DNA from 2 places in the Thalassotalea nanhaiensis genome. Region 2 is predicted to be linked to the other one. Evidence: riboswitches for the same ligand, from Rfam matches in the RefSeq annotation. Region 2 holds a riboswitch; the other holds the start of a gene.

Region 1 (15,313 bases), 1.5 Mb from region 2:
TTTTTAATTCAATTTGAGAATAACGGTTGCCAAGTTAAACTTTACGCTTTACTTAAAAATCTACAACAAGGAAGATATTCTACACTTATAAAAACAATAAAAGCTAAAAAAATGTGGAGCATTCATGCCAACAAAAATCAATAAACCATCGATAAAACAAGGAATTGGCGAATTATATAGTGAAGATCCAATTGCTGCAGATTTAAAGGTGTTTGGCAGGACTTCAAATCCACTTACCAGACGTGGCTTCTTAAAAGGCCTTACCGCAATGAGTACCATTTTAGGTGCCGAAATTGTATTTAGTCGCTTTATGCCTTCAGGAATGATACCCGCAGCGTTAGCTCAAACAGCTGAAAACTTTATCATTGAAGGCAAGCATCCAGGCTTATTAGTATTAAACGACCGCCCTATTAATGCTGAAACACCACCGCACTTATTAAACGATTCTGTTACACCAGCAAATAAATTATTTGTTCGCAATAATGGCATTCCTCCTCAAAATGTAGACAGTGAAAACTGGACGCTGACTATTGGCGGTGAATCGGTTAGAGACTCAAAAACGTATACGTTGGCAGAACTAAAGAAAAAGTTTAAACATCACACTTATCAATTAACCTTGGAATGTGGCGGCAATGGCCGTTCAGAGTTTAATCCGCCAGCAAAGGGTAACCAATGGACAACGGGTGCAGTTGGTTGTCCTAAATGGACGGGGATTCGATTAAAAGACGTATTGCTTGATTGCGGTATTAAAGATGATGCGGTTTACATTGGCTATCATGGCGCTGACTCTCATTTAAGTGGCGATCCGAGTAAAGCTGCTATATCTCGTGGGGTTCCTATGAGTAAAGCTTTAGAAGATGAATCATTAATTGCTTGGGCGATGAATGGCGAAGACCTGCCTGTAATGAATGGTTTTCCACTACGCCTTGTGTTCGGTGGATGGCCGGCTTCTACTGGCGGTAAATGGCTAACAGGTATCGATATCCGAAATAAAGTACACGACGGTACGAAAATGACCGGTAGTGCGTACAGAGTACCTTGTAAAACAGTTGCTCCGGGAACCAAAGTTGCAGATGAAGATATGTGTATCATTCACAATATGCCAGTTAAATCATTGATTACATTTCCAAAGTCAGGGGTGCTGCACTCGTTAAAACAAACGTTATCAGTAAATGGACACGCATGGGCTGGTGACAAAGAAGTGTCAGGGATGCAAGTTTCTATCGATTTTGGTCAAACATGGTATGACATTGCCATCTCTAAACCAGTTAATCGCAATGCCTGGCAGCACTGGAATACAGAATTAGAATTTCCAAAGGCCGGTTATTATGAAGTATGGGCAAAAGCGACCGACTCTGATGGTACTGCTCAGCCAATGATCTTGCCAGGTTGGAATCCAAAGGGTTATCTAAATAATGCATGCCACAGAATTGCTGTTAAAGTGGTGTAATCTGTGATGATTAATTCTAAAACCTTATTGCAATTAACGTTACCTACCCTACTGACATTCAGCGTATTAAGTCATGCAAAACCAGCATTAGATAAAGAAACTGGATTAGTTTTAGATTCCGGCTTTGATATTGTTAAAGCAAATTGTACAGCTTGTCATAGCGCCGCACTTGTTACGCAAAATAGGATGTCGAGAGAAACATGGCTGGACACAATCCGCTGGATGCAAGAGAAACAAGGTCTTTGGCCTTTAATGCAAAATGAAGTTATTATTCTCGATTACCTAGAGAAACACTATAGCCCTACAGAAAGTGGGCGTAGGAAGAATTTACCTGAGCATTTGCTACCACCAAAACAGTAAACTTGCATAGTTAAAAAATAACCCCGCGTTGTTTTTTAACTATGCAATTGCTTTACCACTGAATATTTATTCTAGTACCACTATCAACCAAGGCTAGAAACTCATCCATTTCTGTATTTGTTAAAGCGATACATCCGTTAGTCCAATTAAAACGTTGTGTTATTTTCGGGTTTTTAGTATCACCATTTTTTTGACCATGGATCATAATAAATCCGCCAGGATTAATACCTTTTTGCTTAGCCTTTTCAATATCCGATTCGTTGGGGTAACTTATGTGCATCGCTCGATAAAATTGTGAGTCTTCTTTTTTATAATCTAAGTTGTAACTGCCTTCCGGTGTTTTATTATCCCCCTCCTGCTCTTTATGGCCTTTAGGGCTTTCTCCAAGTGCAATGTGATATTCCTTTACAATAGTATCACCAGCATAGAGAAACATAGTTCGAGTAGATTTATCGACTGTTACCAAGTCAACTTTAAAATGAGGTGTGTTTGCCAAGGATAGGCAAGAAAAAATGGATAAACAGAAAATTAAAACGCGCATCATAACAATCAAGATAAAAATATATATCACTAGTTTAATAAAGATACATCAATTATAGCAATTATTATTTTAAGGTAAGTTAACCAGAGTATTACCTGCGATGGCTGAGGCTTTGTTATAGGGTTAATTGAATTAGATGAAAACTTAAAAGATTTCTATTTACCTTTAGGTGTACAAGGGCAAGCTGTAGTGATCAATCATAAGCATGACATTTTACATGTTTCTCTTGTTAGAAGAATTCTGCTAAGAATGATGGCTTGGTTAAAATACGTTTATCCGATTAAATAACTTTACCGTTATACCAAGGCCTTTAATCACAAAAGCCAATATCAAAGGATATTGGCTTTTTAATTCATGGAAGAATTAACTTAGAATTGCTATGGACCGTTCCTACGCATCCATGCGCTCTCGGCATATACAACGTCCATGTTGAAAACGGCTTAAATTCTGTAAATTATTCGTTATTAAGCAGTAATTAGAGAAACGATCTTCGCCCCCTAGTTTAAACAAATAACTTATCGTGCAGAGTTTCAACAACACTGTTACCGTCAACTTCATTTACCAAGAAGCACAGATTATTAGAGCTGGCACCATGACAAATCATACGGATATTAGTATCTTCAATATTGTTAAATATACTGCTACCTAACCCTGTTGATGCATCTAAGCCATTACCAACAATGGCAACTAAACATAGGCCATGTTCAACAGTCACTTCACAAAGTTGCTCTAATTCTTCCACAACAGCTTTATTAATAAGCGCTTGAGTTGAGCCTGTTGGATTATCAAAGGTAAGTGCTACTGAAATTTCAGAAGTAGTGATTAAATCAACACTTAGTTCATGCTTAGCAAGTATAGTAAAAACCTGCGCAAGGAAACCGCTGGCATGTAACATCGCAGGGCTTTTAACCGTTACCAATGTTTGCTCTCGACGCAATGCTATTGAGCGATAAGTTGGCTTAGAAGCGACTTCTTGCATAATTTGTGTTCCACCGGCTTCAGGCTCACGACTTGAACCAACAAATACCGGTATCGAGCTGCGCATTGCCGGAATTAAGGTTGCTGGATGCAATATCTTAGCCCCAAACGTAGCCATTTCAGCCGCTTCACCAAAACTAATTTCAGGAATAGCGCGGGCAGAACTTGCGATGCGCGGATCAGTGGTAAATATACCGACAACATCAGTCCAAATAGCTAAACCAGTTGCGTTAATCGCTTCAGCAATTAATGCCGCAGAGTAATCTGAGCCACCACGTCCTAACGTGGTGGTATTACCTAAACCATCTCTACCGATAAAGCCTTGAGTAACAATAACTTGCTCAGATAATAAAGGAGTTAGGCTTTGTGCACAGTTAGACGCAAGTGCTTCAATATCAACAACCGCTTTGCCGTATAAACTATTGGTTTGCATTACTTCACGAACATCAAAAGCAGAGCTGTCTACATCAAGACTACGAAGCACCTCTGCAAAAATTATCGAGCTCATCCGCTCGCCACAGGCTAAAATCGCATCAGCTGTTTTTGCGGTTTGAAGTGTGCCTTGTTGCTCCGCTAATTCCATTAATGAAATAAGAACAGCATCAATTTGGCTGTTTAATTCTGTTTCGGCAGATAAGTGCTGAGTGATGTTATATTGAATGACTCGAATTGCAGCAATTATTTCATTGCGCTCCTCGCTGGTTAATACCTTTTGCGACAATGTTACTAAATGATTAGTAACACCTGCACTAGCCGACACAACCACAACACGTGTATGTGGCTGAGATTTAATAATTTGAGCGCAGCGAAGCATAGCTTCATGATCGGCAACACTTGTTCCACCGAACTTAGCTACATTTAATGCGATATTTGACATTGGATCTTCTCCCTAACTTGCAGTAGCTAACTTAGCACTACAACTACTTATAAGGAAGAGCATGACTGATAGGTAAAAGATATGAAATCTAGACGTTTTCAGCCAGAAGCTCTCCACCACTTTGGTGACAGTCACTAGGATTCAACCTATATGACCGAATGTTATTTACCACTAAAATAATCATCCTCGGCATTAGTCCCCCTCAATAATTGTCTTTGGGGTGTGGCCCCTAAAATTATTTACCTGGCTAATGCAACCTCTTCTGGTGTTGGTTAAAGTCTTGTTTGAGCAATAACTCTAAATCAACGCCGCTATTAGACAGTAATTAAAAATCAAAATCAACCACTAAAGCATATAATTATTTAGTAATTAATAGTTTTCACAGGAATAAACAATTTAAAAGCACCCTATTGGCTTTAATAGGTTGCTTTCCTCATGCACATGAATTGCAGAAGAGTCAATTTTACGGAGGAGAAACGTTGGGCCTAATTTAGCTATGGTTAAAAAATTAATACCTAAGGGAGAAAGCCCTTACGACTATTGTAAGTAATAAGGGCTTTGGTTTTACTTATTTTACTGGCGTACGCCTTCAATGTGCAGATCAAATAAGATCTCACCAAAATCCATCTTATAGCCAAAATCACTCATTTTAATAGCAGTTGTGCCGCTAAATCCTACTCGGTAGCCGCCCCAAGGATCGTCACCTTCACCGATTTTAACCGCGTCAATTACAAGCTCTTTGGTAATACCTTGCAGCGTAAAGTTACCAGTAATCGCCAGTTTTCCATTACCTTGGTCTTCAACTTTCGTACTAACGAATGTAGCGGTTGAGAATTTAGTTACATCTAGGAAATCATCTGTTTTTAAGTGTTTATCACGCTCAGCATGATTAGAGTCAACCGATGCTGTTTCAATAGTAATGCTTATTTTCGACGCGGCAACATTGCTGTCATCATAGCTGAATTTACCATCAAACTCGTTAAACCGGCCTGTTAACCAACTATATCCTAAATGTTTTACTTTAAAGTTTACCGAAGCATGCGCTCCCTTGTAATCAATAATGTAATCTGCAGCTTTTGCTGGCATAACAGCAGCTAAACCAAGGAACGCTGTCGAAATTAATAATTTTTTCATCTGTTGTCTCTTTTAATGTGATAGTTATTTTGTAGTCATTCTTTTTAAAGTGTCATCTTTATCGATAACATGATGTTTAATTGCAGCACCTGCATGTACAGCTGCTAAAGCAATTAAGCTGTATGCTAAATATTTGTGCACAATGCCAGCAATATCCTCTTGGTTAGTAAATAGCTCACCTAAACTGGCTACTGAAAACCAATTAAATACCTCTATCGCCCTACCATCGGCTGTAGAGATTAAATATCCGCTGATCATTAGCACTATCATCATTAGATATAACATAGCATGGGTAAGCTTCGATGCTTTTTTAACCAATTTAGAATGGCTAGCTACTGGCGACACTTTAGGCTGCTTAAACTTATATATTAGCCTAGCCACGGTGGCGAACAATAATAAAATACCGATACTTTTATGCCAATGCGGCGCTGTTTTATACCAGCTACTGTAATAAGTAAGGTCAACCATCCAATAGCCTAAGGCAAATAAACCTATAATGGTTATTGCACTTATCCAATGGGTAAGTTTGCTGAGCAATGGGTAAGAATTTATCGCTTGTTTAGTCATATGTTGCTGTGTCTCAAGTACCAATACCGCTATTGTACGGTTCATTGGATAAAAGAAAAGCGTAAAAAATTATAATAAGCATTCTAATTTTTAGAACGGTTTTTTTTACCTGGTATAAACTAAATAGATCACAAATTTTAAATTTATCGTTTTAATATACGCTAAACCATATATAATGGATTTCATATATTGAGATTGAGTAATAGCCATGACACCTACAGAGTTTTTTAAAAACCTCGCCGATGATACTCGCACTAAAAGCCTGATGCTGATTCATTTGCAGGAAGAGCTTTGTGTATGCGAACTCATGGTTGCATTAGAAGATAGCCAGCCGAAGATTTCACGTCATTTAGCGCAACTTAAAAAATCGGGGGTTTTGGTTGATAGAAAGCAAAGCCAATGGGTTTATTATCGAATTAACCCTGACTTAGCAGAATGGGCAAAAAATATCATTGCTGATACAGCATCAACAAATACCGAATTTATTCAGAGCAGTTTGACTAATCTTATGGCAATGGGTGACCGCCCTCAGCGCATAAAACACTGTTGTGAGTAACAAGCAACAATACCAATACTATTCGTTAATCGAATTGGTAAAAACATATAGGAATTAACATGACAATTAAAATAGGTATTAATGGCTTTGGCCGAATGGGCCGTTTATCAATGCGAGCAGCATATGATATGAAAGATGTAGAAATTGTTCATATAAACGATCCTGCAGGAGATGCTAAAACTCTTGCGCATTTAATGACATTCGACTCTGTGCACGGTCGCTGGCACCATGAAGCAACCCATCAAGATAATAATATGGTGATCAATGGAAAAGCCATTACCTGTAGTCAAAATACGGCAATAAATGACACTGACTGGTCCAATTGTGATGTTGTCATTGAAGCTTCTGGTAAAATTAAAACAAAAGCCTTATTACAACCTTATTTAGAGCAAGGGGTAAAACGCGTTGTTGTTACTGCGCCAGTAAAAGAAGATGGCGTTCTTAATATTGTACTAGGTGTAAACGAACACCTTTATGATAAAAATGAGCACCCTATCGTTACTGCGGCATCGTGTACAACAAATTGTTTGGCTCCAGTTGTAAAAGTAATACATGAAAAAATTGGTATTAAACATGGCTCTATGACCACCATTCATGACATTACCAATACCCAAACAATTTTAGATGCTCCGCACAAAGATTTACGTAGAGCTCGTGCTTGTGGCATGAGTTTAATACCTACCACTACAGGCTCAGCGACTGCTATTACCCATATTTTTCCTGAATTGGCTGGAAAGCTCAATGGTCATGCTATTCGAGTACCTCTTGCCAATGCGTCTATCACCGATTGTGTATTTGAAGTAGAGCGGAGTATAAGCGTAGAAGAAGTAAATGAATTACTAAAAGATGCTGCTAATAATGAACTTAACGGCATTATGGGTTTTGAAGAGCGACCTTTAGTCTCAATTGATTACAAGACAGATCCCCGCTCCAGTATCATTGATGCCCTTTCAACCATGGTTGTAAACGACACTCAAGTAAAACTTTACGTGTGGTATGACAATGAGTGGGGTTATGCAAACCGTACTGCTGAGTTAGCTCGCATGGTTGGTAGTAAAGACCAGGAATAATTAAATTGCGCTATTTTTCACAGCTTTTCGCGTCACTTTCGCCGCAAATAAAGCAATACTTAGTCATTACTGGCAATTACTGGGCTTTTACCTTAACTGATGGCGCATTGCGCATGTTAGTGGTGTTGTACTTTCACCAATTAGGTTACAGCCCGCTTAATATCGCCATATTGTTTTTGTTTTATGAAATATTCGGTGTGATCACCAACTTAGTTGGTGGTTGGTTGGGTGCACGGCTTGGTTTAAATAAAACCATGAACATTGGTTTAGGCATTCAAATAGTTGCACTAGCCATGCTCACTGTACCTGCAGAGCAGTTGACTATAATCTATGTCATGATGGCGCAAGCGTTATCAGGAATAGCAAAAGATTTAAACAAAATGAGCGCTAAAAGCTCGATTAAGCTTTTGGTTTCAGATGATGCGCAAAGCAAGTTATATCAATGGGTTGCAATATTAACAGGGTCAAAAAATGCACTTAAAGGCGTTGGTTTCTTTTTAGGTGGTTTGTTACTGACCCTGTTTGATTTTCGCGGTGCAATAATCATCATGTTAGTGTTGTTATCACTGGTTTGGTTGTACAGTATTTATGCGCTAAAACAAGGTTTAGGCAAAGCAAAAAATAAACCTAAATTTAAAGATTTAGTTTCAAAGAGTCCGGCAATAAATATCCTTTCTGCAGCGCGATTATTTTTATTTGGCGCCCGCGATGTCTGGTTTGTGGTCGCTTTACCAGTTTTCTTAGCTGTAACCTTTAATTGGGATCATTGGTGGGTTGGCGGTTTTATGGCTTGTTGGGTAATTTGCTACGGCATTGTGCAGTCTGTTGCCCCCCATTTTACTGGAAAAAAACAAGGTAGAACGCCTACTGGTAAAACAGCCCTAATTTGGGCTAGCTTCCTTGCCATTATCCCTGCTGTAATCGCTTTAGCACTGCATTTTGATTACCAGATCAAGTTCGCTATTATTGCCGGTTTATTTATTTTTGGAGCTATTTTTGCCATTAATTCATCTCTACACAGCTATTTAATTGTAAGCTTTGCCGATAGTGATGGTGTATCTTTAGATGTTGGATTTTACTATATGGCTAATGCCATGGGACGTTTACTAGGTACGGTGCTTTCAGGCTGGGTATATCAGCATTATGGGTTAGAAATGTGTTTATGGATTTCAACGCTATTTATAATAACAGCTGCAATGCTTTCAACTAAGTTACCTAAGTAGAGCCTTAAGGGCAATTAACGAGCCCTTAAGAGTTTCAGTAGAGCGCTATACTGGATTATCTATATCAATAAACTCGACTTCCAACCCTTCAGTGCTTGCTAGGTATTGGGCTAACGCCTTCGCACCATAACGCTCTGTCGCATGGTGCCCTGCAGCAAAAAAATGAATATCCATTTCTTTGGCAATATGTGTTGTTTGCTCAGACACTTCGCCAGTAATAAATGCATCAATCCCCTGCTCTGCAGCGAGCTCAATATAACCTTGCCCTCCGCCTGTACACCAAGCGATGGTCTTTATAGGTTTATTAGATCCTGCAGAAATATGTAAAGACTGACGATTTAATTTTTCTGAAATCAAAGTATTTAACGCTTCACCGGTCATTTCATCATCAAGTTCACCTTGAATACTCACTGAAACAGGGTTACCTAACTCTAATGGACCGGTAATGTTTATATTCAATAATTTAGCCAATTGAACGTTATTACCCAATTCCTCATGAATATCTAACGGCAAATGATAAGCGAATAAATTGATGTCATTATCAAGTAAGGTTTTAATACGATTGTATTTCATACCAGTGATGCAATAAGGCTCGTTTTTCCAAAAGTAGCCATGGTGCACAATAATAGTATCTGCACCCTTGGCAACAGCCGCATCTAATAAAGCCTGAGAAGCGGTTACACCAGTAATAATTTTTGATACTTGATTATTACCTTGTACTTGCAAGCCATTAGGACAGTAATCTTTGATCCGCTCAGGTTGTAAAAGCTCGTTCAGTAGATGTTGAAATTGAAGTCTTTGCATAATTGTTCTTTTATTTGATATTTATAGGTTTAATGGTTATTGCTGGTTTGAGCATAGTATTAACAGCTTGCTGATGATTATCATATATTCCTTGTTCCACTGCCAGTTCTATCGCAACACCTAACGTGCCAGCTTCTTTTGCACCAGCTTTCAAAACCGTGCATTGAGATTTATTTGCTATGGCTTGTAATATACGAGTTGAATTGGCACCACCACCAGATACAATAATATTACTCACCGGTTGCTTTAACCGTTTCGTTAATCGAATAATCGCCTGGTTAATCCCACAAACAATCGCATTTATAATAGCAACATATTGTTGAAAAACAGAGTGCTCTTTCAAGCCGACAAACCCTTTGGATAACTGAGTAATATTTGTAACACGCTCCAAATCAAACTCAAGGCCATCACTGCTGATACTATTCGCTTGCACATATATTTCAATTAATTGCTCCATTGATCGATGCTTAAGTTTATTTAAACTTAAAAAGTCCAATTGGGATTTATTTTTACTAATGAATTCAGTGAGTAACGCCAAACCAAATGGCAGCATAATTTCTGTAATATACAGATCTTCAATTAATGACGGGTATGCAGGATAAAAGGGTTTTGGCCCTTTATATTTATGACTCAGCATTGTAACGCTTACGGCAGTGCCAAGACTAATATGCAACTGGCCAGACTTATAACAGCCTGACCCCAACATTTCACAAGCTTTGTCTGCTGCCATAGCAATTAGTGGTACTGGTTTAGGTAAATTAAAATCGTGCTGGCAAACTGGCGTTAATTGGCCAATATTTGTTCCTGGTGTAACAAGTTTTGGTAACCAATTCGATTTAACCGCCAATGCCTTAAACTGCCACGAACTAAGCTTGCGCCATTGTCCTCGCTTAAAATCAAACGGCAAATGACTGATGATATTGGCGTTACTATCGACAACGTTGTCTGTAAACCGATAATGCAAATAACCTGACAATAGCAGTAAGTGCTTGGTTTTTTGCCACACATCAGGCTCATGCTCGGCAATGAAATTTATAAATGCACTTTGCTGAAGCTCTTTTATGGTTTTGTTCACTGGTTTTACAATGCTGGCTATAGAAAAAACTATACGCCAGTACCACGGCAATTTAGGAATAACGCAAGCTTTGCGTTTATCACTCCACACTATTGCGTTACGGATTGGTTTTGAGTCATTATCTAGGTTAATCAGGGTATTGCGCATAGTCGTTATACCAATAGCGCGAACTTGCGTTAAATCGATATGTTTGGTTTTAGCCTTAGCAGTTAGATTCTGACAACATATAACACACTGTTGATAAAACCATTGCGGCGCTTGCTCTACTTGCCCTTGATGTTTCTTAAGATAATTCAGGTTGGCTAATTGTTCAGCGAGCACAACACTGCCCATTTCATCAATAAGTGCAGCTCTTACTGATTGACTACCAAAATCAAGACAAAGAAATAATGATTGTTGTTTCATTAAGTTATTTACTACTTGTACTATTACTTGAATTAAAGTTGTCGGGCTTAAAATTGCTTGGTCCGAATGTGGTGACTTTCACAGGGTTAAATTTAGGCCTAATTTGCCACTTAGGGCGTATTGGCGTTAATGGATGAACCCGTTTTTTAGCAATAATCAAATAAACCGAACCAAATGCTGATAAATAGTTACTAGCAAACCTTTGCCATAACTTATGCCACCAGTTTTTAGGGTTTATTGTTGAATTTAACGATGAAAAAAGAAATCGTTTATCTTCGATAATTTCATAACCAAGTAGGTGTAACCAATCTTTTACTCGCATTGGGGTGAAAAATCGGCCTCGCCAGGGCAACTCTTGACGACGAAATGGAATAAGCTGATTTAATCCTGCCAAGCTTATCGGGTTAAACCCAGAAATAATCAGATGTCCATTTGGGATCAATACTCTATCTGCTTCCCTTAGTATATGGTGCGGATCAACAGCAAACTCCAAGCCATGGGTTAATAAGCATGCATCAACGCTGTGTTCTAAAAACGGCAGGTCGTCTATTTCTGCAACAACTTGTGCATTTGCATTTGTTTCGCCGACAATAACTTGATGCTTAATCATCGACTCTTCGGAGTTGATCGCACCACTTAAAATACCAAGTTTTAATAAATGGTAACCAAAAAAGCGTGGCCACCAAGGCAATAAACACTGCTCAATACTTTGTGCTATTAACTCACCATTAGGCATATCACGCCATTGTTTTGGTTTTTTCGGACTGTCGAATGCTAACGCAGGTTTCATTAAAATAAATGTCCTTTTACCAATCTCATTTAAACTGGAATTACAGCCTAGAAAAACACAAGCTAGGCAATTTAAATATCACTAAACACAAGGTATACTGAGTTAAAGATCAAAACGGAATGATTATGACTCAAGTTACTGCAATTAATGCCTTTTCAGATAACTATATATGGTGTATCACTAACCACGCAAGTACAAACTGTAGTTTAGTAGATCCTGGCGATGCTAGCGTATGTATTGAATTTATAAAGGAAAATAATTTAACCTTACGCTCAATACTGATCACTCATCATCATCATGACCATGTTGGTGGCTTACCTACTTTAATTGATTTTGCCAAGCAACAAGGATGGCCGTTAACGATTTATGGTCCAGCATCAGAGAACATTAAATACTTAGACGTTCAGCTAGTTGAAGGTGATCGGGTGTCATTATTTGATAATAACCTTAACTTCTCGATTATTGATCTGCCGGGACACACATCTGGGCACATAGCCTACTACGGTGAAGATATGCTGTTTTGTGGAGATACGTTATTTTCAGGTGGATGTGGACGTTTATTTGAAGGCACTGCAAAGCAGATGCATAACTCTTTGACTAAATTGGTTAACTTACCTGATACGACTAAGGCATACTGTGCACATGAATACACATTAGCGAATTTAAATTTTGCTCGAACTATTGAGCCAAATAATGGTCAACTTGAAAGCTACTTTAACAAAGTAGTCACACTTAGAGAGCAAGAAATCGCGACTATTCCCACAACTATTGGCTTGGAGAAACAAATAAACCCTTTTTTACGTAGCGAACAACAAGAAGTAATAAATACTGCACAACAAAAAAGTGAGCAAAAGTTACAATCTAATGTCGATGTTTTTGCTATGATCAGAACATTGAAAGATAACTTTTAAGCAAAATAAAATTAAAAAATAACGCTGCATTCAAACATAATAATTATACGATTTGGTATTAAACTCGCGTTATAAATGGAAATTTAAAGAGCATTCATGAAGAAAATTATATTACCTATTTCACTAACCATGATGGTTGGCTGTCAAAATTTAAACCAACAGGCTGTGACTAGTGTTGAGTTACCAACTAATACTGCAGATACAACCGAAATCTACGAAGCATTACTTGCTGACGAGACAGCACAAGTAATTCATCCAAAAGATGATGTTGAAATAAGCCTTACTGATAAAGACAAACTTACCATTTCAGATAACATATGGCATAGAATTCAAGGCCAGCTTAACTTTGACATCCCTCAAAACAAAAAAGTAATTGCACAGCGAAACTGGTATGCCAAACATCAAAGCTATCTAGATCGAGTGGCAAAACGCTCTGAGCCATTTATTTATCATATTGTTGAGGAGCTAGAAAAGCACAATATGCCAATGGAGTTAGTATTATTACCCATAGTAGAAAGTGCTTACGATCCATTTGCCTACTCTCATGGTAGTGCCTCTGGTATGTGGCAGTTTTTATCTGGTACGGGTAAACAATTTGGTTTAAAGCAAGACTGGTGGTATGACGGGCGTCGTGATGTTGCAGCGTCAACTCAAGCTGCAATTAAGTTTTTACGCTACTTGCACAGACGCTTCGATGGTGACTGGTTATTGGCGTTAGCTGCGTATAATTCAGGTGAAGGTCGAGTTGCCAGAGCAGTAAAAGATAATGCTCGTAAGGGTAAGCCAACAGATTTTTGGAATTTAAAACTGCCAAAAGAAACACGTGACTACGTTCCTAAGCTTTTAGCATTAGCCGACTTGGTGAAACGCCCTGACGACTTTGGCGTTACATTATATGCTATTGATAATCAGCCGGTAATAAGCTCAATTGATATAGGCTCTCAATTAGATCTTGCATTAGCAGCAGATTTAGCTGATTTAACCATTGATGAATTGCATGCACTTAATCCAGGCTTTAACCGCTGGGCAACGGCTCCTAATGGTCCACATCAATTGTTAATTCCAAATAATAAAGTTGATAATTTTAAACTTGGCCTAAGTAAGCTTAATGATGATGACCGATTGTCTTGGCAACGATATAAAATTCGTGAAGGCGATAGTTTAAGTGTTATTGCTAACCGTTTTAATACCACTATTACCGTTGTAAAAGAAGCGAACAGCCTGAAAAACAACCGAATTAGAGCGGGTAAATATTTATTGATCCCAACAGCAACTCAGTCATTAGATCGTTATAAGTCTTATGAAGAAATTAGAGTTTCTAAACTGACCAAAAAAGGTACCGGTAATAAGATCACACATACGGTTAAAAAAGGCGATACGCTTTGGGATATTGGCCGAAAATACAAGGTATCTGAAAAGAGCATTGCTAAATGGAATGCTATGGCGCCAAGAGATATGTTACGTTTAGGGCAAAAATTAACTATTTGGACAGGTAAAGCTTCCACAGGTAAAACAACACAAACCGCAGCAACAAGCAGTAATATTATGCGTAATATTAACTATAAGGTTCGCTCTGGTGACTCGTTAGCACGAATTGCAAACAAGTTTAAAGTTAAGATTGCTGATATTGAAAAGTGGAATAACTTAAAACGCAGTAAATACCTACAACCTGGGCAATTACTTAAGTTGTCAGTGAACATTACTAGCATTTAATATCTGCTGAAATGAGCTATCTTACAAATCTATTACCGTTTTCAACATGGAAGTTGTATATGCCGAGGACGCAAGGATGCGTAAGAACGGTCCATGGTGATTTGCATTCCATCATCCCTGAAGTAAAAAAAGAGAGCATAAGCTCTCTTTTTTAATACCTGAAATCAACATGATGACAAGTAATTAACTGATAATGGATTAATCAATTAAGTTATATTCGTTACGTAAAATTTCAATAACTTCAGCTTTAGGATCATCAGAAATTACAATCTTTTCACCAGTGATCTTTTCAGCAATACCAGTGTAAGTATCAGATACAGCCATTAATACAGATTCAGGCAAGGCGTTATCACGTGCTAACGCTTCACGCTCTTCCATACGATCTTTGTTTAAAAGAATATCTGAATCAGGGAAATGGTTAAGCAGTAATTGACGGAAGCCTTCTTTAGAATTCTCAACAACTTTACCGTTGCGGTATTCTTCACCATCCCAAATACGTGATGAGTCAGGAGTACCTACTTCATCCATGTAAATTAGCTTGTCGTTACCTGCAGTATCTTTTACGTAACCAAATTCAAATTTAGTATCAACAAAAATTTGGTCAATTTTAGCTAACTCACCACTAATTAAATCAAAACCTTCCTGTAATAGCTTCTCATAAAGAGCAATATCGTCCGTTGATTTAAAATTAAATGCAGCAAAGTTATCTTTAATGTTCTTGCGAGTGATATTCACATCATCTTGAGCTGGAACGCCCGGTATGCCTTCTAAAATACCTTTAGTTGAAGGTGTTTGTAGAAGCTCAGCTAATTTGCTGTCTTTTTGCAAGTCTTCAGGTAATTGGATACCACAAAATTCG
Region 2 (15,313 bases):
TCGCAACCGAAACATTAAGAAGTTTTCCTAATTTACTACCCACACCAACAAATGAGCCTAAGCCAATTTCTCGGCTAGCTATCATTGCATCATATGGAGAGATAATTTTAGTTCGTTCTAAATTTCTTTTTGCGCGTTTTACCGCAGCTTGAGAGGCTTTGACTCGTGCCATTTCTTGAGCAAGTTGAGGCTTACGTAAACTAAGCTCTGTTGGGGATGTATCTTTAATTCGTTGCCATTCTCGTTCAGCAACTTTACCTTGAGCTTTCTCCAGCTCAAGCGATGCAATAGCAGAGGCGTAATTTGCCTGTGCTTCAATAAGCGCAGCTTCATAGTCACTAGGGTCAATAGTTGCGAGTATTTGACCTTTTTTAATAAAACCACCACGGACGAAATCGTCTGACAATGACAATATTTGCCCACTTACTTGCGCAACCATTTCTGTTTCGTACTTTGGTTGCACTACACCGTAAGAAGTCACATCCAAGTTAATTGGCATAACATCGACTTCTTGTACTGAAACAATTGGTGTTAAATCAACGTCCTTTTTCTCTTCAGGCGGTTTCTTCATCGAAGAGAAAAACATCATTGCACCAACACCAGCGATTAAGACTATGATTGGAATGATTATTTGTTTTTTCGTGGCCACAACTGCTCACCTTAGTAATTTTACTTATTTGCCGCGTATTTTACGCAAATTGTAAAAAAATGTAATCAAGCAAAATGTTACGAGGTATTACAAATAATATATTTGTACAAAACTAACGATATTTTTCAAAGTAACTTATCTCAACAGGTACACAGTTTAAGACATTTTTCACGACTCTAAAGTTGATAACCCCTTGAATTTAAAAGGCCCATTAACGATGTTAACGGGCCTTCTTTATTTGATGGTAAAGCTCAAATGATCAGACTTTAATAAATATCTTATGGCGATACATCCAGGCCAGTAATAGCCATTGTAGTAACAATAAAAACACAATAGTCCACAATGCTTGCCAGCCTTCACTAAGGGGAGACAATATTCCGCCAAAAAAGCTGTTCACTAGATATTGCCAATTCATTAACGATGTACCAAGGTAAATTATGATTGAATTCATCCCAATAATAGCAAAAGGCTTGGCCCATGTTTGCCAGTTTTGCATATCAATCAACCAATAAAACAGCGCTAAAAACAATGTACTCCAACCACAAGTCACTAATACGAACGTTGGTGTCCACAATGTTTTGTTTACCGGTAAAAACGAGTTTAATAACCAACCCGCGCTTAATGAAACTACACCAATAATGAGTAAATTACGTAGCAAGACATTAGCAACTTGTTTCTGTTTACTCATTAATCGGCCGATAAAAACACCAACTAAACAATTTAATATCGAGCCTAAATTTGACAATAAACCTTCAGGGTCAACCGCTAAGTTTTGATAACGAATACCCGGTAACATCGTTTGATCAACCCAGGCATTAATAGAAAGTTCAGGGCCTAGATTACTGCCACCAAAATCACCAATACTAACAAATGATAAAATTATCCAGTAGCCAACAAATATAGCGGCGGTAATATAAAGTTGAGTTTTTGTTTTAAAGTGCCAAACCAGCATAGCAGCAACAAACCACGCCAAACCAATGCGTCCGAGTACACTTACGTATCTTATCTCGCCAAAGTCTGCAGGAATACCAGTGCCCCAACCATGGTTATAAAGCACACCTAATACGATTAGTAACACTAAGCGTTTTATTGCATGGCGATATTTTTCATTTTTTTGCTGCTTAGATAATCCAGCTATTGGTTTTGCTGCAAGACCAAGGCTCACGCCCGAAAGTAAAATAAATAATGGGAAAATTAAATCGTAAAATGTAAATCCATGCCAAGCTGAATGCAGCATTTCATTAGCGGCTAAATTAAAAAATGATAGACCGGTAATTATAAATAATGCTGAAAATAGTCCTTCCGCTCCCAGGATCCAGAACATGTCAAAGCCCCTAAGAGCATCTATTGACAGTAAGCGTTTAGTTTTTTTTGTTTTTATTTCGGTTTCAATATTAGACATTTAAGCAATCTTTGACTTCAATGGGACAATATAATCTATACTAAGTAGGAAAATATTTACAGCAATTAAACAATATCTATATTGCATAAATTATGATTATATATTCCTTTGCGAATGTATATTTATGGGATAACCCCGGTGATGCTTAAAAAAATATCAATAAATACATTAATGAAATGGTCATGGTTTCTTTTGACGTTATTGATGATAATCATCACTATAAATTATCGCTATCATGTTGAAATACCGACTGAAGAACGGGCTATCCAGAAACTGTATAAGCGAGAATTAAACGCTCTTTATTACTCTCTAAGACAAACATTTAATAATTTGTACATGATGAACAAGGACTATGCGCTTTGGGACGATACATATGCATTTATTACCGACCAAAACAACGAATATTTAATTAGCAACTTTGCCGATCAAACGTTTATTAACTTAGGAATTGATGCGGTATTTATTGTCGATCTTAACGATAATATCCTATTCAAAAAAGGTTGGGATCATAGTCGTGAAAAGCCTCTTGAGTTTAGCAAATTGGATGAAAACGGAAAATTTTCGTCCGCTAACTTACTCAACTATAAGAATGGTAGTGATGCCAATCCTGTGGGTTTGATCAGCACAGAACATGGCGCGATGATATTTAGTGCTTCCAATATTACCGACACTGATGCAATAAAGAAAAGTAACGGTAAAATGGTATTTCTCCAGCGCTTTGATCAAAATACGGCGGATATTCTAAGTAAAGAAACGCAACTAAGCCTAACAATCATTCCCTTTAGCCCTAAATATAAGCACACACAAAAAATAAACTTGATGCTTCAAGATAAAGACATTCAGTCATCTGACAATTGGTTGGTGGAGGACATTAACCAACAGCCCTTATTTGTGCTTAATGTAAAGCACCAACAAAAATACGCTCCGAAAATTTTAACCACCGAGATTATCATCTCTATATTAGTGCAAGTAAGCATTTTAGCGTTTATGTACTTGTTGATACGACAACTGTTTTTAAAAGCAATTAAAAACATCAACAGTGAAATTACCACGATGGCGAATACCAAATCCATAGCGCCAATAGAAAGCCACACAAAGATCACTGAATTTCAATTTTTTTCTACCGAGTTTAATCATCTGGTCAACACAGTAAAACATCAGCAACAACAATTAGAAAAACTGAGTACAACAGACTCTCTCACCCAAATCCCCAATCGCATGGCATTTGAACAACATTTCGCTAAAGAATGGGCACACTTACAGCGTAATAATACTCCGTTTGCTATCGTAATGTGTGATATTGATTACTTTAAAAAATACAATGATTCTCTCGGTCATTTACAGGGTGACGAAGCCCTCAAACAAGTAGCAAAAGCACTGGCTATGTCGAGCCGTAGAATTAATGATATTGTTGCACGTTACGGCGGGGAAGAATTTGTAATATTATTCGGTGGGATTGATTTTGCCGGACTACAAATGAAACTCAATGAAATTATCGAGAGCATTAACGCCCTTAATATCGCTCACCCTGATTCAGACGTTGCACAGCACATCACATTAAGTTTAGGTGCAACATTAATGACGCCCCCAAGAAACATTGATGAACAACCTAATTTGATCCGCGCAATGAGTATTGCCGACAATGCACTTTACCTCGCCAAAAGCAAAGGACGCAACCGCGCCGAAATTGCTATTGATAAATAAACGACTACAATCAAAAAAACACTTAAAAGAACTCCTATTATGCTCACAAGAATCCGAATTTTTATCCGAAACCTGCAACAAGACAGCGTTGTAAATAACACCCTCTCCCTTGAAATAGCCACTGCGGTATTACTGTTTGAAGTAATGCGTGCTGATCATAAATATGAAGAAGAAGAAAAAGCAAAACTGATAGAGCTTTTGCAACACCATTTTCAGTTAGATAAAAGTGAAGTTAATGATGTATTAGCCCTTGCTGAAGATGAGTCACATCACGCTAATGACTTTTACCGTTATACCACATTAATTAACGAACAATATGAACTGAGCGATAGAATCAAAATTGTTGAGTTGTTATGGAAAGTTGCCTATTCAGATGGACATTTAGATGTCATTGAAGAACACATAATCAGACGAATTGCTGATCTATTGCATTTACGCCATGGTGAATTTATTCAATGTAAATTGAAGGTGCAAAATCAACATTCAGAGGGCTAAAAAATACCGCACAGTTAAAGCATCATGCTACAATTGCGCCGTTAATTATAATCATTAGGAAACCCAATGGCAGAAATAGGCAAAATCAATACGCTAAAGGTCGTTAAACTCACCGAATTTGGCGCCTACTTGGATGGTGCGGACTTAGGCGAAATACTTTTACCGACTCGCTATTTGCCAGATGGTTGTGCTGAAGGCCTTGATGTTAGCGTGTTTATTTATTTTGACTCTAATGATCGCCTTATCGCTACAACTGAAACACCTAAAGGCCAAGTTGACGACTTCGTCAGCTTAAAGGTATTACAAGTAAATAATACTGGCGCTTTTTTAGATTGGGGCTTACCTAAGGACTTATTAGTACCTTATAACCAGCAGCATCATAAAATGGTTGTTGGTAAATACTATTTAGTAAAGATTTATCGTGATATACAAACTGACCGTATTGCGGCTTCGAGCAAGTTAGATAAATATCTAGATATATGGCCAGCGAATTATGAAATTGGCGAACGCGTAAACCTAACCATTGGTGATAAAACAGATCTAGGTTTTAAAGCAATCATCAATGATAGAAATTGGGGTTTGTTATACGATAATGAGATATTCCAACCATTGAGAGTTGGTAAAAAAATATTAGGTTACGTTAAAACTATGCGCAGTGATGGCCGAGTAGATCTAACCCTAACACGCCCCGGCATTGGTAAAGTAAATGACTTTGCACCAACCTTTATCGCATATTTACAAGATAACGATGGGTTTAGTGCAATTAACGATAAAAGCTCGCCTGAGCTTATTCAACAAACTTTTGGTGTAAGCAAGAAAACCTTTAAAAGCACTGTTGGAAATTTATTTAAGCATGGCCGAGTCAGCATTGAAGCCGACGGTATTCGTTTTGTTAAAAACCCACAACCGAAAAAGCCAGCAGCAAAAGTTAACCCAAATAAGGGTAAGTCTACCCCAGATAAAACTAGTCGTGGAAAATCAAACAAATCTTTTGCTAAAAAGCCACAATCGAGTAAACCGAAAACTTATAAGAAACAAGCTAGCGATAAAGCGAATCCGTACAAAAATAGCTCTAAATAGAGTTTAAGATTTGTTAATGAGATAAATGGGCGCCTTGGCGCCTATTTTTTTGAGGAATGGTTAAGTTTTTATTATAGAAAACTTATGCATCAGCAAAGTAACAATAATCGCGACCATAGCTAATGACCAAACTATTGCAGAGCCACTTGGTAAATCCCATGTTGCCGAGGCGATTAGACCAATTAAATAAGCTAACACGCCAATAAGGTAGGCAAAACGCGTTTTAAACCTTGCCAGCTTTACTGTAGCCAACGCTGGAATAATCAACGTACTGAACACTAGAAATACACCGACCATTTGCACTGAGCTGGTAATAGCAATAGCGAAAATAAAGTAAAACCATTTGCCAGATAATAGCACTGGTTTAAATACCATAAGTGCAACAATGCCAGCATATAGAGCCATATGAAGATATAAGTCTGAAAACGTCACCCAAAGAATTTGCCCTGATAATACTTGTTTTAATAAATCACCGCCATGGGGATCATTGGCAAGCAATAAAAACGCTCCGGTTGCTGACAACACATATAAACAACCAATTAATGCTTCTAACTGCTGCTTTGCAAAGCGTTCAAATAAAGCAATAATTCCAGCGCCACTTAAGGCAAACAGAGCAGCAACAATATAATTGGCACCGGGTAAGTGATGACCAATATCAGTTGTTTGTACCACTACAGCGCCAAGCCCGGCAATTTGAGCAATGGCTAAATCAATAAATATAATCCCTCGCTTTAACACCTGATAGCCCAAAGGCACATGGGTGCTAAGCACCAACAGGCCAGCAACAAATGCCGGGAGTAAAATATCAATTAATTCAACCATTAAACTTTAACCTTATTACTTCTGTTCTAACGACAACAATAGCATTGAAATATGCTGTTCCATCATAGTAAACAAATCAACGCTCTGTTTATTGCCACCGACCGTATAAGGTAGTTGCAGGCTTACAATATCCGTCTTATCTTGCAACCAATCTGCAGCCTTTGCATCTTGATAACTGGTATATACGACCAACTTCACCTGCTGTTGATTCACAATATCAAGTACACTGAGTAAATGAGAGCTGGTAGGTGGCAAACCGGGTTTAGGTTCTAAATCACCAACTTGTTGCATGCCTAAAAACTCAAATAAATACTTAAATGATGAATGGTAAGCAACTACCTTCATACCCTGCAAAGGTTCAGCTTTTTTCTGCCATTTAGCCGTGGCAGTTTTCCAGCGTTGGCTAAAATCTGCTAGATTTTTCTGATAAACAGCAGCGTTTGGACCATCGAGTTGCACTAACTTTTCAGTAAAAGACTTGGCCAGGCTAGCCACTCTAAATGGGTCTAAATGTACATGCGGGTTACCCAATACATGGACATCCCCCATCGAGCGATCAACCTTAACCGGGATATCCAGGTTTTCAACATGATCAGATGCTAAAAATAAACCTTTCTCTGTAGATTGAACATCACGATTATTAGACTTCATTTGCAACATTGGCAACCAACCTATTTCTAAGTCGGCGCCAGCACAAATAACTACATCCGCACGACGCATTTTAGAAATCAAGCTAGGTCTTGCTTGTACAAAGTGAGGATCTTGTTTAGCAGTAGTTGCACTAAATATATTCGCATCGTCCCCTGCCAGCTCTTTAGCCAGCGCTGCATATTCAGGTTCACAGGCAAATATATTCAGCTGTGCCTGAGCTGGTAACATTGTTACCAGCAATGCAGTGCAAACTAAAGCAAACTTTTGTTTAAAATTGATGCGCACCATGAGCTCCTAATGCCATATTAAATTGTAGCGTAACTTGGTCGTCAGTGAAGTGTTCTACCGACTTATCCTGACTGTATTGCAGTCTAATCGTTGAGAAGTGTGAATGGCGATACTCCATCATAGCCGTAGATACTTTCGGCTTAAAGCCATCCGAATAAGGTTCATCAAAATCTATCTCAGAGTAACGTAAACCCGCAGCCCAATTAGGACTAAATTGATAAACACCGCTCACATAAAAGCCGGTGTGCTCAACGTCAATTTCATCATGATGCTCTTCATCAAACACATTTATGTGTTCTTCGTGCTCTTCTTCATGGTGCAATTCGCCTTTTTCTTCAACGATGAAGTATTCGGCAGAAAGTGCAAAATTTTGATACTTGTAATTACCGTTAGGAGCCCACTTCCACGTAGCATCTACGATGTAATAATCTTTGTCACCACTAAAGTCACAGGCGCCAAATGCTTCACCATGTTCATCTTCTAAAGCATGAGGTTCGTGATCCTCTTCTCCATGGTCATGACTACTACAATACTCTTCATCGTTTTTAAAACCGATATAAGATGCCCCTAACTGCCAGCTATGAGATTCATTGAAATCTCCGCCGGTTTTTACAAACAGTGAATGCGCCCCTACTCCTTCGCCATCAGAATAAGCTGGCATTGTTGCGCCTTTAAACACTTCGGTCCCTAACTCAATATAGGTTTCCGTTGGCGCTAACCAAGATAAACGAGCGCCATCATCATAATAATGGCCATTCATAAATGCTCGATAAACTAATGGTCTGTCAGCAAAGCTGTCGGTGTGCGCATGTTTGCCATTTAAATAACCTACATTTGATAGAAATCGTCCAGCGCGAAAAGATAAATCATATGGCATAGCTGTGGTTTGAATAAATGCTTCTTCAAGCTCAACCTCGGTTTCACCATCGTGCTCATCTAACACCATAGTTACTTTACCGAAAAACATATCATCGATAGGTGCACTGATAGCAATTTCAGTATGGTCAGTCCAAAAGCCATTTTTTAGACCTGCAGCATGGTCATCAACTCCGTAGCCGGCAATTCCTTGGAAGTCTTCTCGTTCTGTATAACCAACATTGATAATGGCACTTACGTTAATATCGTCTGTAGCCGCATGTGTTTGAGCAGCAGCAACACCTAAAACTACCGCAGTAGTTAATTTACTTAATTTCATTAAATTGATCCTAAAAATTTGGTATTAAATTACTCAGCAATTGATGAGTAACGTTAAAAATAAAATTTAAAGGGTGCTGGGCGGTGCCCGTGAAGAATAAAACGTTATGCGTACGTTAGGTTTAGAGCGGTAATGTTGCGCATGGATTGAAGCCGTGTGATAAGGCTCTAGAGTTTGCTCATCGCCATCAATAATATAATCATCATCCATAACAGACGATAAACACACCTGACAGTGAACATCTTCAATTGAAAAGTCGTGCTCGGCTAAATGACTACTTTGAGCTAACGGAGAAAACAATAAAATAGCTGCAATGATAATTGCAGATAGCATATTACTGTTTTGTTGGAAGCGTTTAAAAATCATAGTAGTTAAGTATAGTAGATTTGATTAATTCAATATTAAGACTGTTTTCTATTTTGTTATAATATAACACTAAAACAATTAAGCCAAACTAATTTTGTTATGTATGCAATGAAAAATAGTATAGGCTGAGTTATCTCATAAGAATAAAAGATAACTAGATATGACGTCATCCCCCCTTATTTTGCCCATGCTGTCTTTGATGGTACTTACCTTTTTTGTATGGGTATACATGTACTTTTTAAGATTGCGCTATGTAATCGCTCATAAGATAGCTGCTCAACAATTGCATTCTCCGGAAAAAATCCCTGAATTATTGCCTGAAGAAATAAATAGACCGGCAAATAATTTAAAAAATTTATTTGAACTACCGGTCATTTTCTATGGCCTTGTCATATTAGGATTACTTACAAATATAAATACACCAAGTGTAACTTATTTAGCCTGGGGGTTTGTTGGCTTAAGAATAATTCACAGTTTTATTCAATGTACCAACAATAATGTAATGCAAAGGTTTAAAGTTTATATGCTAGGTGCAATTTGCCTATGGGCTTTATTAGTAAATGTTTTTATCATCTTAATTTAATGGAATAAGAAAGTGACTGAGCAACGAATCACCCTAAAGATCGAAAACAATATAGCAATTGTTAACTTAAATAGAGCTGATAAACATAATGCTATCGACATGGCAATGTTTCATGCATTAGATAAAGTAAGTAAAAAATTAAGCAAAAACAAAGCAATAAGGGCAGTGTTTCTATCTGGCAATGGCGAAGATTTTTGTAGTGGTTTGGATGTAAAGTCAGTACTGAAAGCTAAATCGAATATATTGCAATTACTGTTTAAATTTATTCCAGGCAACTCCAACCTCGCGCAACGTGTCAGCACAAACTGGCGTAAAATCCCAGTTCCTGTGGTAGCAATTATTCAAGGAAGATGTTGGGGTGGTGGATTACAAATTGCCCTTGGCGCCGACTTTAGAATAACTACGCCTGATGCTTCTTTATCGATTATGGAAGCTAAGTGGGGGCTTATACCTGACATGGGGGCAAATCTTGCACTAAGAGAGTTGGTTAACATTGATATTGCCAAGCATTTGGCTATGACAGGCGAAATAATTAATGCCCAGCAGGCACTTAAGTACGGGTTAATAACGCAAGTTAGTAACGATCCTTATCAGGCAGCATTAAGGTTGATTGAACCTGTTATTGAACGTTCACCAGATTCAGTTGCTGCCGTAAAAAAACTTTATAACAATAATTGGCACAAAAAGTCCTGGCATATGCTCGCCAAAGAAAGTTTATATCAAATAAAAGTAATCTTAGGAAAGAATCAGCAGCGGGCCGTAAAAAAGCAACTAAGCCCTGAGCATGCTAAAGATTTTGACAACCGACAAAACTGGTAGTGTCGTCGGCTCTAAATTAGTTAAGCTTTTTTGTTCGGCTTTTTAAGATGTAGTAGGTGAACGCCACCAAATATTAATATTTGCAAATAATGTTTCATATTGTCACCTTCTGCTTCTTCAACTCTTTTCTTGAAAAGAAAACACTCAATTAGATGAGCAATAGGCAATACAATAAGTACCCAGTGTAGAACATGCTCTAAGCCCTGTTCAAATGGCAAAACTAAATTGTAAAAACAGGCTAACCACAAAGCCACGATAATTAATTTCATAAACACTCCAAAAAAATTTCGATAATTTTATGCCAATAAACGGGCACAAATCAAACTAATATAAGATAAGCAATAAAGCCTAACCAAGATATAGCCAACAAAACCCAAGCTAACTTGGACTGTTGCACGTCTTGTAGCTCAACGGCATTAGTCTCGCTATTTTGTGACTTTGCTTTTTGTTGCTTCTTCTTGGCTTTGTCTGCATCTCTAGCTTTGGCTTTTTGCTGCTTTTTATATTGCTCAATGCCCTTTTGGATACCTTGTGCAATTAACTTTGTTTGCTCTTTGGTTTGGCCTGGCTTTTGTATGCTTTTAGCCATAGTTTCAGCTGCCTTAATACTTTCTGATGATGGTGCTTTTGTTTTGGAAGTCATAAATTAATGCATAATTAAAAAATCAAAGAGTAAAATAATTAGTAAATACTTTATACAGTTCTGTTCCTTGATTTACACTTGCCGAAGCAAAATGTAATACAGGAATCACGTCTTCATCTAGTGTGAGGTAATGCAATGCATCACCGTCACCATAGTTATCCATACGTAATATTCTGGCTAAAGGCTCACCTTGTTTCAGTATTTGGCCAAATTCACCTAAATAGTCCACCATGCCCCCCATAGGAGAATAATAAACTTTATAGTCTTTAAGATAGCACGCATAACGTGTCATTTCTGCAGGTTGATAATCACTACCGTTAATCACATCTTTATGTTGTAAATAAGATAAAATACTTTGAGCATCTATCAGCGCTTCATCCAAATTTATTAATTCTTGAGACCCTAACTCAACAGTAAAGCTCTCTTTACCAAAATTCAGTTCTCGACCAAGTTCTGCAAATTTTTCAGTTAACGTCCACCAGGGACAAAACGTCGCCTCATCAAGAGCGCCGGCAAAGTCATTTGGTATTAATATGGTATGTTCAATATTAAAATAACTTGCGCTTTGTTGTGCATATTCAGCGCAGTACAAGTGCTTTGAAGATATAGGGCCGGTATGTAAATCGAGTACGATATCGTGTTGTAACGCCATTTGTTGTAAACGGTAAGCAATGCGACGACCGGTTGTTAAACCATAATTATTATGATCTAATTTATTGTCTATATCATTTAGCATCAACTGCTTAAATTCAGTTTTAATGGTATCAATATCGCTGTCACTGTGTTTATTGATTACCTGCTCAATTAACGTTTCATCAAAGTGATACATACGATTCCAATTAACCCCGGTAATAGGGTCAAATCGGCCTAGAGTGTACTCACCATTTTTATGATTACAGCCAACCGGATTCGCATAAGGCACTAAAGTAATATTACCATTTAAATTACTCTTCTGTAGTAATTCTAATAATTGATAAATTACGGCGTTGCCCTGCACCTCTGCCCCATGGATATTGGCTTGTATATATACAGAAGGCCCTTCACCAGAGCCGGTTAACCGATAAACAGGAATAGTGAGTGAGACACCACTTGCCATCTCACCTACAGTCAATACTTGCTTGCTAAAATTACTCATTGAAATTAACTACTTTACTAGGCGTACATTGGTACGGCTTTGACACAGCCATTCAGTGATATCCAGATCAGCCGCTAATATTGCGTTATCTGATTCTAGCTCAAGGTGCGATAAAGGCGCACGTAAGGTTGGTGTGTTCAGCACCGCTTGTTTGTGCATCAACACTTTTACCGGAACTGGGTTGGCTTCTTCAAACAATGACGAAATAGCGTTATACCAAACAGGGGTCAGATTTGCACCTTCGCCTGCCAATGATTTTTGCACATATAAATTAGTTGCTTCTGGCCATGCATTTGCACAAACAGAAACTAAGCCTACAGCACCTACCGGAGCTAGGTAAGGTATTAGTGCGTCTTCGCCAGAAAACATTTTCATTTTTGGTGCTGCTGTAGCATAAGCGAGAAACTCATTTACATCACCGCTGGCTTCTTTCATCGCCCATAAGTTTCTGTGTTCAGCTAAATTTTCAACTGTTTTTACCGGAATACTGATACCAGAACGTGAAGGTACGTTGTATAACATACAAGGATGTTTTGCAGCATCAAGTAACGCACTAAACCATTGTGTTTGGCCAATTACTCCTGGTTTTGCATAAATAGGCGCGGTTAATAAATAACTGTGGACAGGTAAATCATTACACGCTTTAATCCAATCAACTTGAGTTGGAAGGTTAAAACCACCCACCGAAACCATTAAAGGTACCGATGGGTTTAAGTCACAAATAAACTTTATAATGTTCAATTGTTCACTTTGTTCAATGGCAAGGCCTTCACCGGTACTACCACATATTAAAATACCATTACCAGCTTGCTGCTGGTCGTCTACAATTTTTGCCAGGCTGTCATAGTCAACAGCGCCATTTAAATCAAAAGGCGTAACTAAAGCTGTCCAAAGGGCAAAATCATTAAGTTGAAAAGTTGTCATGTTAAATCTCATTACTTCTTAATAATACGCAACGCATATTATTAATTTTATCGTTAAGCAGATAATTGTTTGGCTAGGTATAAGACAAAGGAGGAGAGGTCCTTGCACAACGAAGTACAAAAACCAGAAGCTCTCCACTTAAAACTAAACCGACCCTGTTTGGGTATTCGTTTATGTGCTGTTAAGTGACAGCCGAAGGGATTCAACCCGTTCGTCCGACAAAAGCGTTACCTTAATCACTTATGCCTCGGCGCTAATCCCCCTCATCATCTATCAATGGGGTAAAGGCCCCCTAAAGATAACTACCTGGTTAACGCTCCTCTTCTGAACCCTAAAAATAGGGCCGTTCAATGGTGGCTATTTAACCATTTCGTTAAATATAATTCAATGTTTAGCACCGAAAAAGTGAATCAATTTAGCTATAAGTTATAGTAAGTGCACTGTTTTATGATTATTTACTTTACTAATCTATGCTTAATTAAGAAAATAGCGCCTAAATATTTAATTGAGTAAATTTAATGTCATTATCAAACCCATCACAACTATTGCTTCGAAACGAAGATTTACTAGAAAGTAATAACCCACTGGTAGTTGGCTGTCCCGACAATGAATTTTTTACTCACCTTCAAAACGCCTCACCACAAGCGTCGATTTCCAGCTACAACGTAAACTTTGCAGAATATAAAAGTATCAGCTCAAAACATGCAAGCAAGTTAAACTGTCAATTTAGTGAGCACTATCAAGCGACACAATTACACGACTTGGTGATTATCTATTTTCCAAAATCAAAAAAAGAATATCAGTTTTTGCTGGCAATGCTTGCACCAACGCTTACTGATAACGCGGTTATTCTAGTTGTAGGTGAAAATAAAGGTGGGGCTAAGTCAGCCTTAAAATTAAGTAGTGACTACACACTCAATGCAACTAAGGTTGATTCAGCAAGACATTGTATTTTGTTTGAAATAATCTTCAACAACCATGCTCCAGTATTTAATTTAAACAATTGGTATGAGCAGTTTAGCTTAACTGTCGGTGACACTACAATTCAAGTAGCGTCGTTGCCAGGGGTGTTCAGCAGTGGCGAGTTAGATAATGGCACTAGGTTATTACTAGAAAAATTACCAAAGAAAATTTCCGGTAAAGTATTGGATTTTGGTTGTGGCGCAGGGATTATCGGCAGTTTTGTTAAAAAATCATGCCCTAACGCTGACATAGAAATGCTAGATGTAAATGCTTTAGCTGTTGCCAGTACGAATAAAACTTTAGCGCTAAATAACTTATCAGGAAAGGTTTATGCGTCTGATGGTTTATCGAATGTTGTAGGTAAATACAATGCAGTATTATCAAACCCACCATTTCATCAAGGTATTAAAACTAACTACCATGCAACAGAGCAGTTTTTAAAGAGTATCAAGAAACACTTATTAAAAAATGGCACGCTAACCATTGTTGCCAATAACTTCCTAAAGTATGCACCAATTATAAAAGCCGAAATTAGCCAGCCAGAGTTGTTAGCTAACGAAAAAGGTTTTGCAATCCATCATTGCCAACTTAAATAGTGCGGGTTGCTTTTTCAACAAAAGTAACAAACAGCTAAAAATAGTGTTAATTCAAGGTTGATAGCAACAGTGCATTAACCTAAATGCAATCGTATTTTTTCCAAATTCATCTCTGACTAACCTAAAAAACCCTTGCTGTTTACAATTTGTTGCAAATTCAAATTTTGATCTCACAATTTAAGTACAATTATTTATTCTTTAATTTCATAAACTTAACTGGATAAAAGGCAATCTCATTTACATTTTTTAACTTACATTTTTACAACAATTTTACCATTGTATACTTGGCCGCTTGCTCTATCATATGCAACATATATTTTTGAACAGAAAATCAATTGTCTGAAATAACAACGATTTCTGAACAACAAGTGAACAAATATTACTTGTTATAGTTTATTAAACAGAGGTAGATATGATCAACCAAGCACAAGCTAAAATTTTAATCGTTGAAGATGAAGAAGTAACACGCTTGAACCTAAAGAACTTATTTGATGCAGAAGGTTATAATACTTTAGTTGCAGCAAATGGCGAAAGCATGACTCAGCAACTACAAGATAACGACATTGATTTAGTATTAATGGACATCAATCTTCCTGGTAAAAACGGTTTATTACTAGCTCGTGAGTTGATTGAAAAGAACAAAACAGGATTAATCTTTATTACTGGTCGCGATAGCGATGTTGATAAAGTGTTAGGCTTGGAAATTGGTGCTGATGACTACATCACTAAACCATTTAATCCGCGTGAATTAACGATCCGCGTACGTAATTTATTAAAACGTATGGCTCAATCAGAAAAATCAGCGCCTGTAGCAGATACTGCAATGATTGAATTTGATCAATGGCAATTAGATCCGAATTCTCGTCAAATGACGTCGCCACAAGGTAATACTTTCCCTATCCCTCGTGGAGAATATAGAGCATTACGCTTATTGATGGCTAACCGTGGCAAAATTGTAACTCGTCAAGATCTTATCCAAGAAATGACTGGTCGTGATT

Evidence for each region. A riboswitch is a leader RNA that binds a small molecule or an ion and turns the genes downstream of it on or off. The one in region 2 is predicted to bind lysine.
Region 1: another riboswitch for lysine. It lies ahead of lysC (lysine-sensitive aspartokinase 3); the one in region 2 lies ahead of dapA (4-hydroxy-tetrahydrodipicolinate synthase).

The regions. Positions count from the first base shown of each region.
Region 1 covers NZ_CP134146.1:2,357,023-2,372,335, forward strand. Annotated here, with positions in the region: gene RI845_RS10385 (sulfite oxidase) at 269-1,450, shown strand; gene RI845_RS10390 (hypothetical protein) at 1,457-1,810, shown strand; gene RI845_RS10395 (L,D-transpeptidase family protein) at 1,863-2,306, opposite strand; gene lysC (lysine-sensitive aspartokinase 3) at 2,854-4,206, opposite strand; lysine riboswitch at 4,305-4,476, opposite strand; gene RI845_RS10405 (YceI family protein) at 4,780-5,340, opposite strand; gene RI845_RS10410 (cytochrome b) at 5,365-5,907, opposite strand; gene RI845_RS10415 (metalloregulator ArsR/SmtB family transcription factor) at 6,116-6,463, shown strand; gene RI845_RS10420 (ArsJ-associated glyceraldehyde-3-phosphate dehydrogenase) at 6,523-7,533, shown strand; gene arsJ (organoarsenical effux MFS transporter ArsJ) at 7,539-8,756, shown strand; gene RI845_RS10430 (Nif3-like dinuclear metal center hexameric protein) at 8,802-9,560, opposite strand; gene RI845_RS10435 (FGGY family carbohydrate kinase) at 9,571-11,040, opposite strand; gene RI845_RS10440 (class I SAM-dependent methyltransferase) at 11,045-11,830, opposite strand; gene gloB (hydroxyacylglutathione hydrolase) at 11,956-12,741, shown strand; gene RI845_RS10450 (LysM peptidoglycan-binding domain-containing protein) at 12,838-14,454, shown strand; gene RI845_RS10455 (phosphoribosylaminoimidazolesuccinocarboxamide synthase) at 14,653-15,313, opposite strand, start outside.
Region 2 covers NZ_CP134146.1:850,037-865,349, reverse strand. Annotated here, with positions in the region: gene RI845_RS03910 (efflux RND transporter periplasmic adaptor subunit) at 1-649, opposite strand, end outside; gene nagX (transmembrane glucosamine N-acetyltransferase NagX) at 909-2,051, opposite strand; gene RI845_RS03900 (sensor domain-containing diguanylate cyclase) at 2,193-3,755, shown strand; gene RI845_RS03895 (tellurite resistance TerB family protein) at 3,795-4,250, shown strand; gene RI845_RS03890 (CvfB family protein) at 4,317-5,330, shown strand; gene RI845_RS03885 (metal ABC transporter permease) at 5,391-6,152, opposite strand; gene RI845_RS03880 (metal ABC transporter solute-binding protein, Zn/Mn family) at 6,168-7,088, opposite strand; gene RI845_RS03875 (hypothetical protein) at 7,072-8,286, opposite strand; gene RI845_RS03870 (hypothetical protein) at 8,353-8,619, opposite strand; gene RI845_RS03865 (MAPEG family protein) at 8,813-9,235, shown strand; gene RI845_RS03860 (crotonase/enoyl-CoA hydratase family protein) at 9,248-10,054, shown strand; gene RI845_RS03855 (DUF1145 domain-containing protein) at 10,075-10,323, opposite strand; gene RI845_RS03850 (DUF2956 domain-containing protein) at 10,374-10,697, opposite strand; gene RI845_RS03845 (succinylglutamate desuccinylase/aspartoacylase family protein) at 10,720-11,832, opposite strand; gene dapA (4-hydroxy-tetrahydrodipicolinate synthase) at 11,842-12,756, opposite strand; lysine riboswitch at 12,876-13,088, opposite strand; gene RI845_RS03835 (methyltransferase) at 13,275-14,315, shown strand; gene arcA (two-component system response regulator ArcA) at 14,728-15,313, shown strand, end outside.